DNA from 2 places in the Devosia sp. Micro-HW1 genome. Region 1 is predicted to be linked to the other one. Evidence: predicted binding sites of a transcription regulator. Region 1 holds the regulator's gene; the other holds the start of a gene.
The links. The regulator PhoB, encoded in region 1, activates phosphate uptake and scavenging genes when phosphate is short. The targets are predictions, from matches to a motif close to TGTCATNNANCTGTCAT.
Positions count from the first base shown of each region.

Region 1 (7,125 bases):
AAATGGACGTTCTCGCCGGTAAGGTTAAAGTGACCCAAAAGACCCTGGATCAGACCATGAATCCCGCCGAACTGATGGACCATCCCATCCGCCTCACCGCCCGTGATGTTACCGTTCATTACGGTGCCAAGCAGGCCCTGCATGGCGTCTCCATCGACATCCCCGACCGCGCCGTCACCGCCTTCATCGGGCCGTCGGGCTGCGGCAAGTCCACTTTCCTGCGCTGCATCAACCGCATGAACGACACGATCGAAGGCGCCAGGGTCGGCGGCCGCATCGAGCTCGACGGCCAGGACATCTACGATCCCAAGCTCGACGTGGTGGAGCTGCGGGCCCGCATCGGCATGGTCTTCCAGAAGCCCAATCCCTTCCCCAAGTCGATCTACGACAATGTCGCCTATGGCCCGCGCATCCACGGCCTCGCGCGCTCCAAGGCCGACCTCGATGAAATCGTCGTCTCCTCGCTGCGCAAGGCGGGCCTTTTCGAAGAGGTCAAGGATCGCCTCAGTGAGCCAGGCACCGGTCTTTCCGGCGGCCAGCAGCAGCGCCTCTGCATCGCCCGCGCCATTGCCGTGGGTCCCGAAGTGATCCTCATGGACGAGCCCTGCTCGGCCCTTGATCCGATCGCCACCGCGATCATCGAAGAGCTGATCGACGAGCTGCGCGAGAACTACACCATCGTCATCGTCACCCACTCGATGCAGCAGGCAGCCCGCGTGTCGCAGAAGACCGCCTTCTTCCACTTGGGCAACCTGATTGAACAGGGCGACACCGAGGACATCTTCACCAATCCGGTGAACAAGCAGACCCAGGACTACATCATGGGCCGCATCGGCTGATCGCGGATCTGGAGGACAAACCATGCCAAATACCGGTACCGATCACATCGTCACCTCCTACAACGAGGAACTTGCCGCCCTGGCCCAGGCCATTGCCGAAATGGGTGGTCTCGTCGAGGTCGCTGTCGAGAACGGCACCCGCTCGCTGCTCAAGCTTGACCGTGAACTGGCTGACCTGACCATCATTGCCGACCAGCGCATCGACGACATGCAGCGCCAGATCGATGACATGGCCGTGTCGATGATTGCCCGCCGCCAGCCCATGGCCAGCGACCTGCGCGCCATCATCACTGCCATCCACGTCGCCTCCGATCTCGAACGCATCGGCGACATGGCCAAGCAGCTGGCCCGCCGCTCGCTCAAGCTCGAAGGCCTCAACCTGCAGCCGACTTTCTACAACGGCGTCAAGAACATGACCGCGCTGGTCCTGCAGCAGGTCAAGGATGCCCTCGATGCCTATGGCAATCGCGAGGCGCCCGCAGCCGTCGAAGTGTGCAACCGTGACGACGAGGTCGATGCCATGCACACCTCGCTGTTCCGCGAACTCCTCACCTACATGATGGAGGATCCGCGCAACATCACCACCTGCACCCACCTGCTGTTCTGCGCCAAGAGCCTCGAGCGCGTCGGCGACCATGCCACCAACATTGCCGAGCGCGCCTACTACCTGGCCACCGGCAAGCAGCTCACCAGCGACGTGCAGGAACTGCAGCGCCAGCAGATTAAAGCGTAAGGCACTTCTCCCTTTCGGGGAGAGGTCGGCGCGCAGCGCCGGATGAGGGGGCCTTCCTCGTAGCACCGCACTCTCAACCCCCTCCCCCTCCTTCAGGGGGAGGTGAGGTGGGGGTAAAGCCAAGAACTCAGAACTCTCGGATGACCAAGGTCAGTCCGATCGACGGAGCACATCCAATGCCCGCCACCATCCTCGTGGTCGAAGACGAAGGCGATATCGCCATCCTGCTGCGCTACAATCTCGAAGCCGAGGGCTTTCGCGTCGTCACCGCCGAGAGCGGCGACGAAGCCCAGCAGGCCATTGCCGAAAAGCTGCCGGACCTGATCCTGCTCGATTGGATGCTGCCCGAGATTTCCGGCATCGAACTCTGCCGACGCCTGCGCGCCCGCGATGAAACAGCCCGCGTGCCGATCATCATGCTCACCGCCCGCGGCGAGGAAGAGGAGCGCGTCCGCGGTCTTTCCACCGGCGCCGACGACTACGTGGTCAAGCCTTTCTCGGTGCCCGAACTGCTGGCGCGCATCCACGCCCTGCTGCGCCGGGCCAATCCCAATCTCGTCACCACCGCCCTCAAGGTCGGCGACCTCGAGCTCGACCGCACCACTCACCGTGTCCGCCGCGCCAACCGCGACGTGCATCTGGGACCCACCGAATACCGTCTGCTCGAATATCTGATGCGCCATCCCGGCCGCGTCTATTCGCGCGAACAGCTTCTCGACGGCGTCTGGGGCAATGATGTCTATGTCGACGAGCGTACCGTCGACGTCCATATCGGCCGCCTCCGCCGCGCCATCAACCGCGGCCGCGAAACCGACCCGATCCGCACCGTCCGCGGCGCCGGCTACGCCTTCGACGAACGGTTTGCCGCCAACGCCTGAACCGGCGACTGGAGCGTTTCGCGGACCATTTGAAACACCGCTACCTCCCCAATCGTCACTACCGGCCCACCCTCCGGCCTGACCCGAGGGCCCGGTGGTCCATGCCCGCTGTAGGATGGATTGCCGGGACAGGCCCGGCAATGACGGCCATACATGTCTCCGCTTCAGAATTGTGAAACGGCCTAATCGGCAATGGCCAGGAAATCGAGCACCGCCTGTCCGAAGCGCGGGTCGGTGTTGAGGGTGTAGTGGGTGGTGCTTGGAATGACGGCGAAGCGGTTCGGCGTCATGCCCTCCCCCGCCCACCCGCCATCGACCTTGCCACCCCCCAGCAGCTCGAAGAAATGCGTGGCATGGCTGATCCGCACCGCGTCATAGTCTCCCACCACCAGCAGGGTCGGGCTCTTGATCCCGCCCACCTCGGATGACCAGTCATAGTCGTTGCCGATAAAGGCACCCATCTGCTCAAAGAGCTTGGGAAAGTTTTCCGGGTCGGGCGCGACCGCCTTGTAGGCCTCGTAGAGCGGCGTCTGCATCATCTCAGGGGCCATATGCGCGCCGATGGTCCGCATGCCCTCGGCATTATAGTCGTGCCACCCCGAATAGGCGTAGGGCGCCGAAGCGACCACCAGCCGGTTGACCACATCGGGATGGTCGATGCCGAGCCGGATGGCGGTAATGCCGCCCATCGAATAGCCGACGACATCGGCCCGTTCATGGTCCAGCCATCGGATCAGCCCGGCCACGTCGGTGGCGAAAGCCTCGAAACTCATTGGGCGGTCGAAAGGTCTGGTGCGGCCATGCGCCTGGAGATCCACGCCAATGACCTGATGGTGTTTGGCCAGCTCGGTCAGCACGGGGCCGAAATCGTCCATGGTTTGCAGGCCGCCATGCAGCAGCACCAGCGGTTCGCCCGCGCCGAACACGGCATAGGCCAATTCGATTCCGTTGACGGGCGCGTAGCCCGACCGGGTTGGAGTAGGCAACGACATTTGAGACCTCCGGATCGCTAATGATCGGACGACGAGCAGCAGCCAGGATTTTCGACAGGGAAACGGCCCGCTCCCGCCAAGCCTAAACCTCCGGCAAGTCCCTCAGCGGCGTGGTATCGTCCAGCGGCACCGTCTGCCGCTCGATCATGCGGTGCACGTGCGGCAGGCCCTCGCCCTGATGCAGGGCGCGCAGCTGCTCGATATTGTCGGCGTCGGATTTGGTGCGCCGCAGGTTGTGCCGCACATAGTCGACCCAGGTGGGCACGTGATAACTCTCCACCCACAGGTCGGGCCGCTCGAGGTCGCGCAGCAAGGTCCATTGCCGCGCTCCGTCGCGGATGCGGATGCGCCGTCGCTCGCTCATCAGCCGCAGGAAGGCGGGAATGTCCTCCTGCAGGATCTGGTAGTCGATCATCACCATGATCGGTCCGCTGCGCGGCCTGAGATCCAGCCGCAGGATCGGCTCATTGAAGGTGTCGAGCGGATTGAGGTCACGCTGGTCGAATTGCGGCAGCGCCAGTTTCAGGCCCACCAGGCCGCAGATCACCAGCACGCCGCTGGCGATCAGCAGCGCCCAGTCCATGCCGAGCCCGTCCGAGGTCACGCCCCAGATCCAGCTGCCGCCCGCCATGCCGCCGAACGTGGCCGTTTGGTAAAGCGAGAGCGCCCGACCCACCACCCAGCGCGGTGACGCGAGCTGGATCGAGACATTAAATAGGCTCAGCGCCAGCACCCAGCTCGCCCCGGCGGGCAGCAGCAGGATGTGGCTGAGAACGGCATCGCGGCTGAACGCCAGGCCGATACAGCTGAGGGCAAAGCCGAGGCAGGCCGCCCGCACGATGTTCTCGTTGCTGAACACCTGCCGCACCCGCCCGTTGAGGAAGGCGCCGAGGATGGCGCCCACCCCGAAACAGCCCAGCAGCGTGCCATAGATCAGCGCGCCACCGCCCAGATAGTCCTCCGCCAGCACCGGCAGCAGGGCCAGGATGACGATGGCCGACGCGCCGAACAGGAACCCGCGGAACATCACGGTCATCAGGTTGGGCGACATCGACACATAGCGCACGCCGGCCCACATGGCGCTGCCCAGCCGCTCCCGCGGCAGGCGCGCCGGCGCCCGCTGCGGCTTCCAGCGATAAAGCGCACCGATCAGCGGAATGTAGGACACGGCATTGAGCGCAAAGGCCGCGCCCGCCCCGGCAAAGGCCACGATCATGCCGCCCACCGCCGGACCGACGCTGCGCATCATGTTGAAGCCCATGGCATTGAGCGTCACCGCCCCCGGCAGGTCTTCGCGCGGCACCACATCGCCCATCGACGCCTGCCATGACGGGTTGAACAGCGCCGTGCCCGCGCCGATGAGGAAGGTGAAGGTCAGCAGCAGCCACGGATTGAGCAGGCCGAGCCAGGCGGTAATGGCCAGCGCCAGCGACACCAGCCCCATGCCCGTCTGGGCAATCAGCATCACCGTCCGCCGGTCGAAATTGTCGGCCAGCGCCCCGGCGGCGATGGAAAACACCATGATCGGCAGCGTGTTCGATGCCTGCACCAGCGCCACCATATTGTGCGACGTGGTCAGCGTGGTCATCATCCAGCCCGCGCCCACCGCCTGCACCAACCCACCCAGATTGGACGCCAGCGTCGCCAGCCAGAGCATGCGAAAATTCTCGTTGCGCAGCGGCGCGAGAACCGTGGGACCCTTGGACATGTCGAACAATCTCCTGACCTGTCTCATGAGCCAGCCGGCGCACGGAGGCAAGCCCGCTGGTTGCTCTGCCCTTCACATCCCGCGCCCCATTGCTGCCCTCCGATCAATAAGTCATACTTATTTCGAGGAGACATCATGCGCAGCTATTCCCCCGTCGATTTCACCCGGGTGAGCCTCACTGGGCCCTTCTGGGCCGAGCGGCTCGAAATCGTGCTCACCCGCACCGTTCCCAGCCAGTTTGAAAAACTCGGCGAGAGCGGCATTCTCGAGTCACTCGAACTCAAAGACCCGCCGCCACCCCTGCGCATCCCCCGCATGGGTGGACCCGATGGCCATACCCATCAGGTGTTCTGGGACAGTGACATCGGCAAGTGGATCGAGGCCGCCGGCTATGCCCTGCGCCACCGCCGCGACCCCGATCTCGAAGCCAGGGTCGATGCCATCGCCGCGCGCCTCGCCGAGGTGCAGATGCCCGACGGCTACCTCAATCTCTGGTATCAGGGCCAAGAGATCGACAAGCGCTGGACCAACCTGCGCGACCGCCACGAACTCTACAATGCCGGGCACCTGCTCGAAGGCGCCATCGCCTACTATCAGGCCACCGGCAAGCGCCAGCTGCTCGATGTGCTCGAACGCTATCTCGACCATATCCGCACCGTCTTCGGCACGGGCCCCGGCCAGAAAAAGGGCTACGACGGCCATCAGGAAATCGAGCTGGCGCTGGTCAAACTTTATCGCCTCACCGGCGAGCGCAAGCAGCTCGACCTGGCGGCCTATTTCATCGACCAGCGCGGCGCCGAACCGCATTATTTCGACGAGGAAGCGGTTGCCCGCGGCGCCGATCCGAAGGATTTCCATTTCTACAAGAGCGGCAATCACCAATATTCCCAGTCGCACAAGCCGGTGCGCGAGCAGGACAAGGTGGTCGGCCACGCCGTCCGCGCCATGTACATGTATTCGGCCATGGCCGATCTCGCCGCCGAACTGGATGACGACAGCCTCCGCCATGCCTGCGAAGTGCTCTGGAAGGACGTGACCACCACCCGCATGTATGTCACCGGCGGCTTCGGCCCGTCGGCTTCCAACGAGGGCTTCACCACCGACTACGACCTGCCCAACGACACCGCCTATTGCGAGACCTGCGCGTCCATCGCCTTCGTCTTCTGGGCCCAGCGCATGCTCAATCTCGATCTCGACGGCCACTATGCCGAAGCCATGGAGCTGGCGCTCTACAACGGCGTCCTCTCTGGCCTCGGCCGCGACGGCACCCTCTACTTCTACGAGAACAAACTCGAAAGCGACGGCTCCCATCGCCGCTGGCCCTGGCACCCCTGCCCCTGCTGCACCATGAACGTGTCGCGCCTCATCGCCTCGGTTGGCGGCTATTTCTATTCCACCGGTCCCGATGCCATCGCCATCAACCTCTATGGCGGCAACAGCGCCACGCTTGATCTCGACGGCCGCCGCATCCGCATCGAAGAGTCATCGCTCTATCCGCTCTCGGGCACGATCCGCATCACCGTGCACCCCGATGGCCACGGCCCTTTCACGCTGAAGCTCCGCATCCCCGCCTGGGCCAAGGACGCCGTCGCCGATCTCAACGGCAACCCGGTCGATGTGCCCGGACAGACCCAGCAGGGCTATCTCACCATTACCCGCGACTGGATCGAGGGCGACACCATCGATCTCGACCTCCCCATGCCGCCCCGCCGCCTCTACGCCAATCCCAAGGTGAAGATGGATCGCGGCCGCGTCGCCCTGGCCCGCGGCCCCCTCGTCTACTGCGCCGAGCAGGTCGACAATCCGGCGCCAGTCCCCGATCTCGTCCTGCCGCGCGATGCGGCGATAAGCGAGGACCTGCGCCCCGATCTTTTCGGCGGCATCGTCACCCTCGTGGCAGAAGCGCAAAACCTTGCCGGCGACGACTGGGGCAACGACCTCTACCGCACGACGCCCCCTGCGCCCTCGCCGACGC
Region 1 covers NZ_CP094375.1:1,443,387-1,450,511, forward strand. Annotated here, with positions in the region: gene pstB (phosphate ABC transporter ATP-binding protein PstB) at 57-839, shown strand; gene phoU (phosphate signaling complex protein PhoU) at 862-1,572, shown strand; gene phoB (phosphate regulon transcriptional regulator PhoB) at 1,749-2,450, shown strand; gene MQW79_RS06770 (alpha/beta fold hydrolase) at 2,633-3,442, opposite strand; gene MQW79_RS06775 (MFS transporter) at 3,525-5,150, opposite strand; gene MQW79_RS06780 (glycoside hydrolase family 127 protein) at 5,286-7,125, shown strand, end outside.

Region 2 (7,125 bases), 210 kb from region 1:
CGGCATCGGCTGAAATCTCGAGGTCGCCGCGAGACCCACGCTGGATCGAGTTGACGGCAAGCGGGCCCACCGGCCACACGCTGTCGGCGGTGCCGATCAGCGCCTCACTGCCGAACAATGCCGCCGCAATGCCTGCAGCGTCCACACTGTCGAGCGTGAGCTGGCCGGTAAAGCTGGGCAATTGCCCGGCGCGCTGCATTGCTATGTCGCCGCCAAAACCCGTGTCCCCGGCAATGCCGGAGATATTGTCGAGCGTGAGGCTTTCAACCCCCTCGAACCGGATGCCGGCGCTGGCCTCAAAGCCCGGCAGGCTGGCGCCGCCCGCGCCGGCAAGTGCGGACAGGCCAGAGGCCTCGTCGAGCAGCACGTCGACCGTTCCGGCGCCGCTGATGGTACCAGTCTCGCTCAGGGTGAGCCCGCCAAAATAGCTGATCGATTGACCGCCTTGGCTGATGGCCATGCGACCATCGAAGCCTGCCTCCATCTGTCCCTCGACAAAGAGGCTCGCCACCATGGCCTCGTCGCCAACAAATAGCGGCGCGCCCTGCCAGCCGAATTGCGACAGCGCGGCTTCCCCGTCCGCGGCCTCCAGGGAAACGACCAGCCGCAGGTCGTCGCTGGCCAGGGTTGCCATGCCGGAGGCGGCCTCAAGCCGGACATCCAGCGCCGCAGCGCCCACATCACCACCCAGGGTAAGCACCTGGCCCGGACCACTATCGGCATCTGAGAGGATGAACTGAAGGTCGACAGGGAACGCACCCTGTGCGGCCCCCTGCCAGCCAGCAGGCATGCCGGTCATCTCGTAGAGTACGGCAAGCCCGGGCGCATCGGCCGACGCAATGGCAACCTGGCCCGAGCCGGTCACGCGTGGCTCGACCAGCGTGCCTGACAGCCTTGCGGTGGAACTGATGGAAATCCCGCCCCAGTCCTCGGCTGAAAGGCGCGAGAAGCGAATGGCGGATGGCGACCACTGCGCTTCAGCGACGAGATCCGTCGCGGGCAGACCCAGCACGTCGACAAGACCGGCCGTGATCGAAAAGCTGCCATCGGGAAAGCTGATGGCGAAGGTGGGATCGGTTGCCACATCGGGGACAAGGGCGCGCAAGGCGGCGGTACGGCGCTCATTGAGGCGGCCGAATGTGAGAACGGTATCGAGGCGGGGCTCGGCGCCGAACCCGATACGCAGGTCGAGCCCATGCTCCTGCTCATCCATCACCAGCCGGCCATTGCTGAAGCCGAAGGCATCGCCTGCCAGCATGACCCTGCCATGCAGCGCGCCAGGCATGTTGAAGAGCGGATTGTTCTCGACCGGACGCTTCCACAACTGCGAGAGCGCTTCGAGCCGTCGCGCGGTGATGTCCAGATCGCCGAGGAACCCCACCCTGCCCGCGTCATTGGTCACCGTGCCGGCAAGGCGAAGTTCGCTTTCCCCCGGCAGGCGCGCCACGGCCTGCTCGAGGGTCCAGGTCCTGCTATCGGTCGTGGCATCTACCCGCACGTCACGCAGGGCAAAGCCCCGCAGGCCAACTTCGGCCAGGTCGATCCCGAGGCGTCCCGGCATGGGCGGCATGGGCGGTGCTGGAATTTCGGATAACAGACGCACGAATTCATAGGGCAGCTCGCTCGCCACCTCATTGGCGTCCCTTGGCGGCAGCGAGAACACGCCGCCCGAGACCACAGCGTCGAAACTGCGGCGTTCGCCCAGCCTGATGCTGGCGGCGCCGGTAAGACGCATCCCAGCCCGGTTCTCGTCCGGATGCAGCGTATAGCCGCTGAGCACGATGCGGTCCGTATTGACCGTGACCTCGCTTTCAAGGACCAGGTCACCCCGGATCTCGTCGGCATTCTCAGCCTCTGGCGGCGCCTGCCGGTAGACCATGTTGCCCGCAAAGCGCGGTGCGGTGCCCGCTGTCAGCATGCCATCGACAGTCAGCGAATATGCGCCCAGCGCTTCGCGAACGAAGGTGGAGATCCGTGCATTGCCCTCCGCATCCGCGGCGCCCGAATTGAGCCGCAGGTCATAGCGCGTACCCTCATAGTCCGCGCCCCCCTGAAACTGGAAGGGACCGGCAAAACTCGAAAGTCGCAGTTCACCATCGATGCGGCTCAGGACGAAGGTTTCTGCCGAGCGTAAATCTTCAAGCCGTACACTGCCATTGGCGATACGGGCCTGGCCAAGAGCAACGCCATTGCCCGCTCCGGACAGATCGACACCGCTGCTCAGAAGACCATTTTCGTCGAGCGTCAGATGCACAACCGGCGACTGCAGGCCGAGCGCGGTGACATTGTAGATGTCGCGCAGGAAGTCCATCAGCACGAATTCGGCTTCCACCGCGCCTACTGTGGCGGCCGGAGATTCCGCATCCCCGACGACCACATCGGAAAAGGCCAGGCGCGGGCTGGGCAGCAGCGAAAAGGAGATGTCACCGCGAATCGAGACATCGGCACCGAGCACCTGCGTTGCCAGCACCTCCATGCGGTCGCGATAGTCGCCCCACTGGATGAAGCGCGGCGCGATGAAAGCGCCGGCCAGCACCACGATGGCGAAGATGCCGACCACGATATAGATGCGATTGAGCACTGTGCCTTCCCGGCTGAAACCGGGGTGAGTGTAGGGACTTGGCGGTGGCGCGCAAGCCGCCTCCGGGGGTTTTGAGGGGGGAAGTCGTGGAGTTGCCGACCACCGTGACAATCCCCCACCCCTCCCCCCCGCAAAAGCGGAGAGGTGCCCTTCCATTTAAAAAGCGAAACGGCCGGGCAGATGCCCGGCCGCCGTCAAGGTCAAGGGAAGTGACCTGAAGCGTTCGACCTCAGAGATTGAAGGTCCAGAAGAAGGTTTCGCCCGAGCTGTCGTCCACGCCGTCATTGTCGGTAATGACATAGGCCTTGCCATCGGCGTCGATGGCGAGACTTTCGACCTTGTCGACGACATAACCATTATTGGATGCGAGATCCGGGATCAGGTCGCGCACCAGTTCCTTGGAAACGGTGGGCAGGTCGCCGCCCAGTGCGGCCGGGACCAGTTCACTGACTGGTACGCGGTAGATGGCCTTGAGCGCAGCGCGCTCGGCGATCTGGTTGTCGCGTTCGATGATGTAGGCATAGTCACCATGCACGGTGATTTCGCTGAGGCCAACCCAGCCGGCGGTCGGAGATTCCAGCTTGTAGCGGACGGCGCCCCATTCCTTGGTGGAGGGCTTGTAGGAAACCAGCTTCACGAAGCCCTTTTCGTCATCCTTCCATTCGCGCTGGATGGCGATCCAGAGCACCATGTCGTCGCCCTCGCCGATGGCAGCGACACCTTCGCTGGCCGAACGGATTTCGTTGGCAAGCAGGGCTTCAGGGAACGCGACTTCCTCGATGATGGCGCCGTCGGCATCGACATGAACGAGGCCATGCGGAATGTCTTCTTCGGTGTCGCCTTCGGAAGCGAGCCAGAAGCCGCCCTTGCCGTCGGAAGTGATGCCTTCGAGGTCGAGGGCTTCGGCCGGAGCACCGTCACGAGTGACGACGGTCTTTCTGACGATGCGCGCCGGAGCGGCGGTGGCGTCGATCTCGTAGATCGCGGCTTCAATGAAGGCAGAGTCACTGACGGCGAACAGCTTGCCCGGTTCAGTGGCAACGGCGCCCGAAAGCGCAGCCCAGCCCAACGGCAGGCCGGCTTCGTCCATGTCGGACATGATCTGCGGATAGGCCGGTGCGTCGACGTCCTGCCGCTCGAAGATCATGACATGGGCGCCTGCCAGACCATCGACAGAAAGGTCTGTCTCGTTGGCGGTGACGTAGAGATTACGGGCGGGAATGGCCAGTGCACCTTCCGGACCGACACCCGAGGGCAGCGACTGGGTATATTCAGGCTCAGCGCCGGTATCCTTGTAGACAGCGACCAGCGAGGAGCGTTCCTGGTTGACGAAGATCAGCCTATCTTCGCCAAAAGTGCCCACTTCCATGCCTTCGGGCTCGACGCCCTTGGCGTCGGAACGGCCTTCGGGATAGTGGCCGAGCTGGGCGGCGATATATTCCATCGACGGGCCGGACTCGAAGAGCTCGGTGCCATCCTTGTGAAAAATCGTGAAGCCGCGCGACCCGCCATTCCAGTCGCCTTCATTGGCGATGACGATGCGATCGTTGTCGATCCACTGCACGGCATCGGGCTCACGCAGGCGGTCGGTCTGGGTTTCGGAAAAGCTCAGACGGCCGTCTTCGGTGGCGTCAATGTTTTCGAGGGTCACGGAGCCGGCCGAGAAGTCGGACGTGATTTCGCCGGTCTCGCCATTGATGATGACGATGTGGTTGTTTTCCTGGAGGGTAACGGCCAGTTCGTTGGCGCCGTTGAAATCGGTATATTCGGGCTCCGCGTCTTCACCGGCCACGTCGGCAATACCGGCCAGATCGGTGACGCGCATGGTGGCGCAGTCAACCGCGCCGCCTTCAGCCACGTCGAAGAAGGTGATGTTGCCGCTGGGCAGCTGCGGCAGACCGCCGTCACCAAAGTCCTCATCGCGCTGATTTTCCATCGAAATGGCAATCAGTGAACCATCATGGTTCTTGGCGATCGCGTCGGGCTGACCGCCCAGGTCGCAGGTGGCTTCGATTTCCTTGGTGGCGATGTCGATGACCGACATGTAGCCAGTGGGGGCGGTAAAGTCCTCAGTGGTGTCGACGGTCACCAGAATCTTGTTGCCGATCACGGCCACCGAGGTCGGCGAACCTTCGAGATTGATGAAGCCGCCGGCCTTGGGGGCCTTGGCATCGGTGATGTCGATGAGGCCGACGCCGCCGACAAGCGCGTTGGAATAGACCAGCGTATTGCCGTCTTCGGTGGCGGTGATGATTTCGGCGGAGTTTTCTTGGGCGCCGACTTCAAGCTCGGGCGTGTTGAGCGCGACGGCGAAGCTGGCAATGCGGTTGAAATAGGGTGCGGCCTGAACGCCGGCCGTGGAAAGGAGCAGGGCTGCGCTGAGCACAGCAAGACGCTTTTGGGCAATCATGGTGGTTCCCCCGAAATGATGCGGGGCACCGATTAGGCGGGCGGCAAAACAGCTGGATGACGCTTGCGTGACAAAGCCGTGACAGCCCGGACTTCTATACAGCGGCGCCCTTGATCCCTATATTGCGCACGAGAACAAAATGAGATTCGTCAAGGTCTGACCGCGCCCTGCCCCTTTGGCGCGAACCCTTGGAACACCAGAGCAGCATGGCCGACAACACTCCCCTTCCCCGTCCGCAGGCCGGACCGATTACCAGCCAGTTGGGCCGGCAGCAGCAACGCGAGCCTGACTATCTGGCTGGGCTCAACCCGGAGCAGCGCGACGCCGTGCTCTCGTCCGAGGGACCACTGCTGGTGCTGGCCGGGGCCGGCACGGGCAAGACGAGAGTGCTGACCACCAGGATTGCGCATATCCTCACCACCAAGCGCGCCTGGCCTTCCGAAATCCTGTCGGTGACCTTCACCAACAAGGCCGCCCGCGAAATGAAGGATCGCATTGCCAGCCTGGTCGGCGCTTCGATCGAGGGAATGCCATGGCTTGGCACCTTCCACTCGATCTCGGCCCGCATCCTGCGCAAGCACGCGGAACTGGTGGATCTCAAATCCAGCTTCACCATTCTCGATACCGACGATCAGATCCGCCTCATCAAGCAGCTTCTGGCGGCCGAGAATATCGATGAAAAGCGCTGGCCGGCGCGACAGTTTGCCGGAATGCTTGACGCGTGGAAGAACCGGGGGCTGCAGCCCAAGGATGTGCCCTCGCATGACAGCGACTATTTCGCCAACGGCAAGGGCGGCAAGCTCTATTACGACTACCAGGCGCGGCTGAAGACGCTCAACGCCGCCGATTTCGGCGACCTGCTGCTCGAGTGTATCCGCCTGTTCCGCGAGAACCCGGACGTACTGGCCGAATATCACCGCAAGTTCAAATATATGCTGGTGGACGAATATCAGGACAGCAATACCGCCCAATATCTGTGGCTGCGGCTGCTCGCCCAGGGCAAACCGGCCAGCGAGGCTAATATCTGCGTGGTCGGCGACGACGACCAGTCGATCTATGGCTGGCGCGGCGCCGAAGTGGACAACATCCTGCGCTTCGAGAGCGATTTTCCGGGCGCCAAGGTCATCAAGCTGGAGCGCAACTACCGTTCCACCGCCAATATCCTGAAAGCTGCCTCCACCGTCATCGCCTTCAACGAAGGGCGATTGGGCAAAACGCTGTTCACCGACGTGGCCGAAGGCGGGGAGCTGGTGTCCTTCACCCAGGTCTATGACTCGGAAGAAGAAGCCCGCACGGTCGCCGACGAGATTGAGCAATACCAGCGTCAGGGCGAAGCCCTTAACTCGATGGCCATTCTGGTTCGCGCCTCGTTCCAGATGCGCGAGTTCGAAGAACGGTTCATAACGCTGGGGGTCAATTACCGGGTGGTCGGGGGCCCGCGCTTTTATGAGCGCAAGGAAATTCGCGACGCGCTGGCCTATCTCAGGCTGGTCGCACAGCCGGCCGACGACCTCGCTTTCGAGCGCATCATCAATGTGCCCAAGCGCGGAATCGGGGACTCGACGGTAAAAATGCTGATGGAAGCGGCGCGCGGCATGAACATGCCGCTGCTCGCGGCCACCCGTGCCTTGCTCGAAACCGAGGAGTTGAAACCCAAACAGCGCAGCACCTTGAATTCCTTGGTGGCGCAGTTCGATGATTGGGCCTGGCACAGCCAGAATATGCAGCCCTACCAGCTCGTCGAAAACATTCTTGAAGAAAGCGGTTACATGGACATGCTCAACGCCGACAAGTCGGTGGAGAGCCAGGGGCGCAAGGAAAACCTCAAGGAATTGAGCCGCGCCATGGAAGAGTTCGACTCGCTCGGTGGCTTTCTCGAACACATCGCGCTGGTCATGGACCGCGACAGCGCCGACGCATCCGACGCCGTCACGATCATGACGCTGCATTCAGCCAAGGGGCTGGAATTCAACACCGTATTCCTGCCCGGTTGGGAAGACGGCACTTTCCCCAGCCAGCGTTCGATGGACGAGAGCGGCCGCGCCGGCCTCGAAGAGGAACGACGCCTTGCCTATGTGGGCATTACCCGCGGCCGACAGCGCGTGCGCATCTCGGCGGCGCAGAACCGGCGTAT
Region 2 covers NZ_CP094375.1:1,236,640-1,243,764, forward strand. Annotated here, with positions in the region: gene MQW79_RS05770 (AsmA family protein) at 1-2,581, opposite strand, end outside; gene MQW79_RS05775 (esterase-like activity of phytase family protein) at 2,811-4,991, opposite strand; gene MQW79_RS05780 (ATP-dependent helicase) at 5,198-7,125, shown strand, end outside.
Region 2: MQW79_RS05775 (esterase-like activity of phytase family protein) is a predicted target of PhoB. The motif match lies at 5,048-5,064, and genes of this name have one in related genera.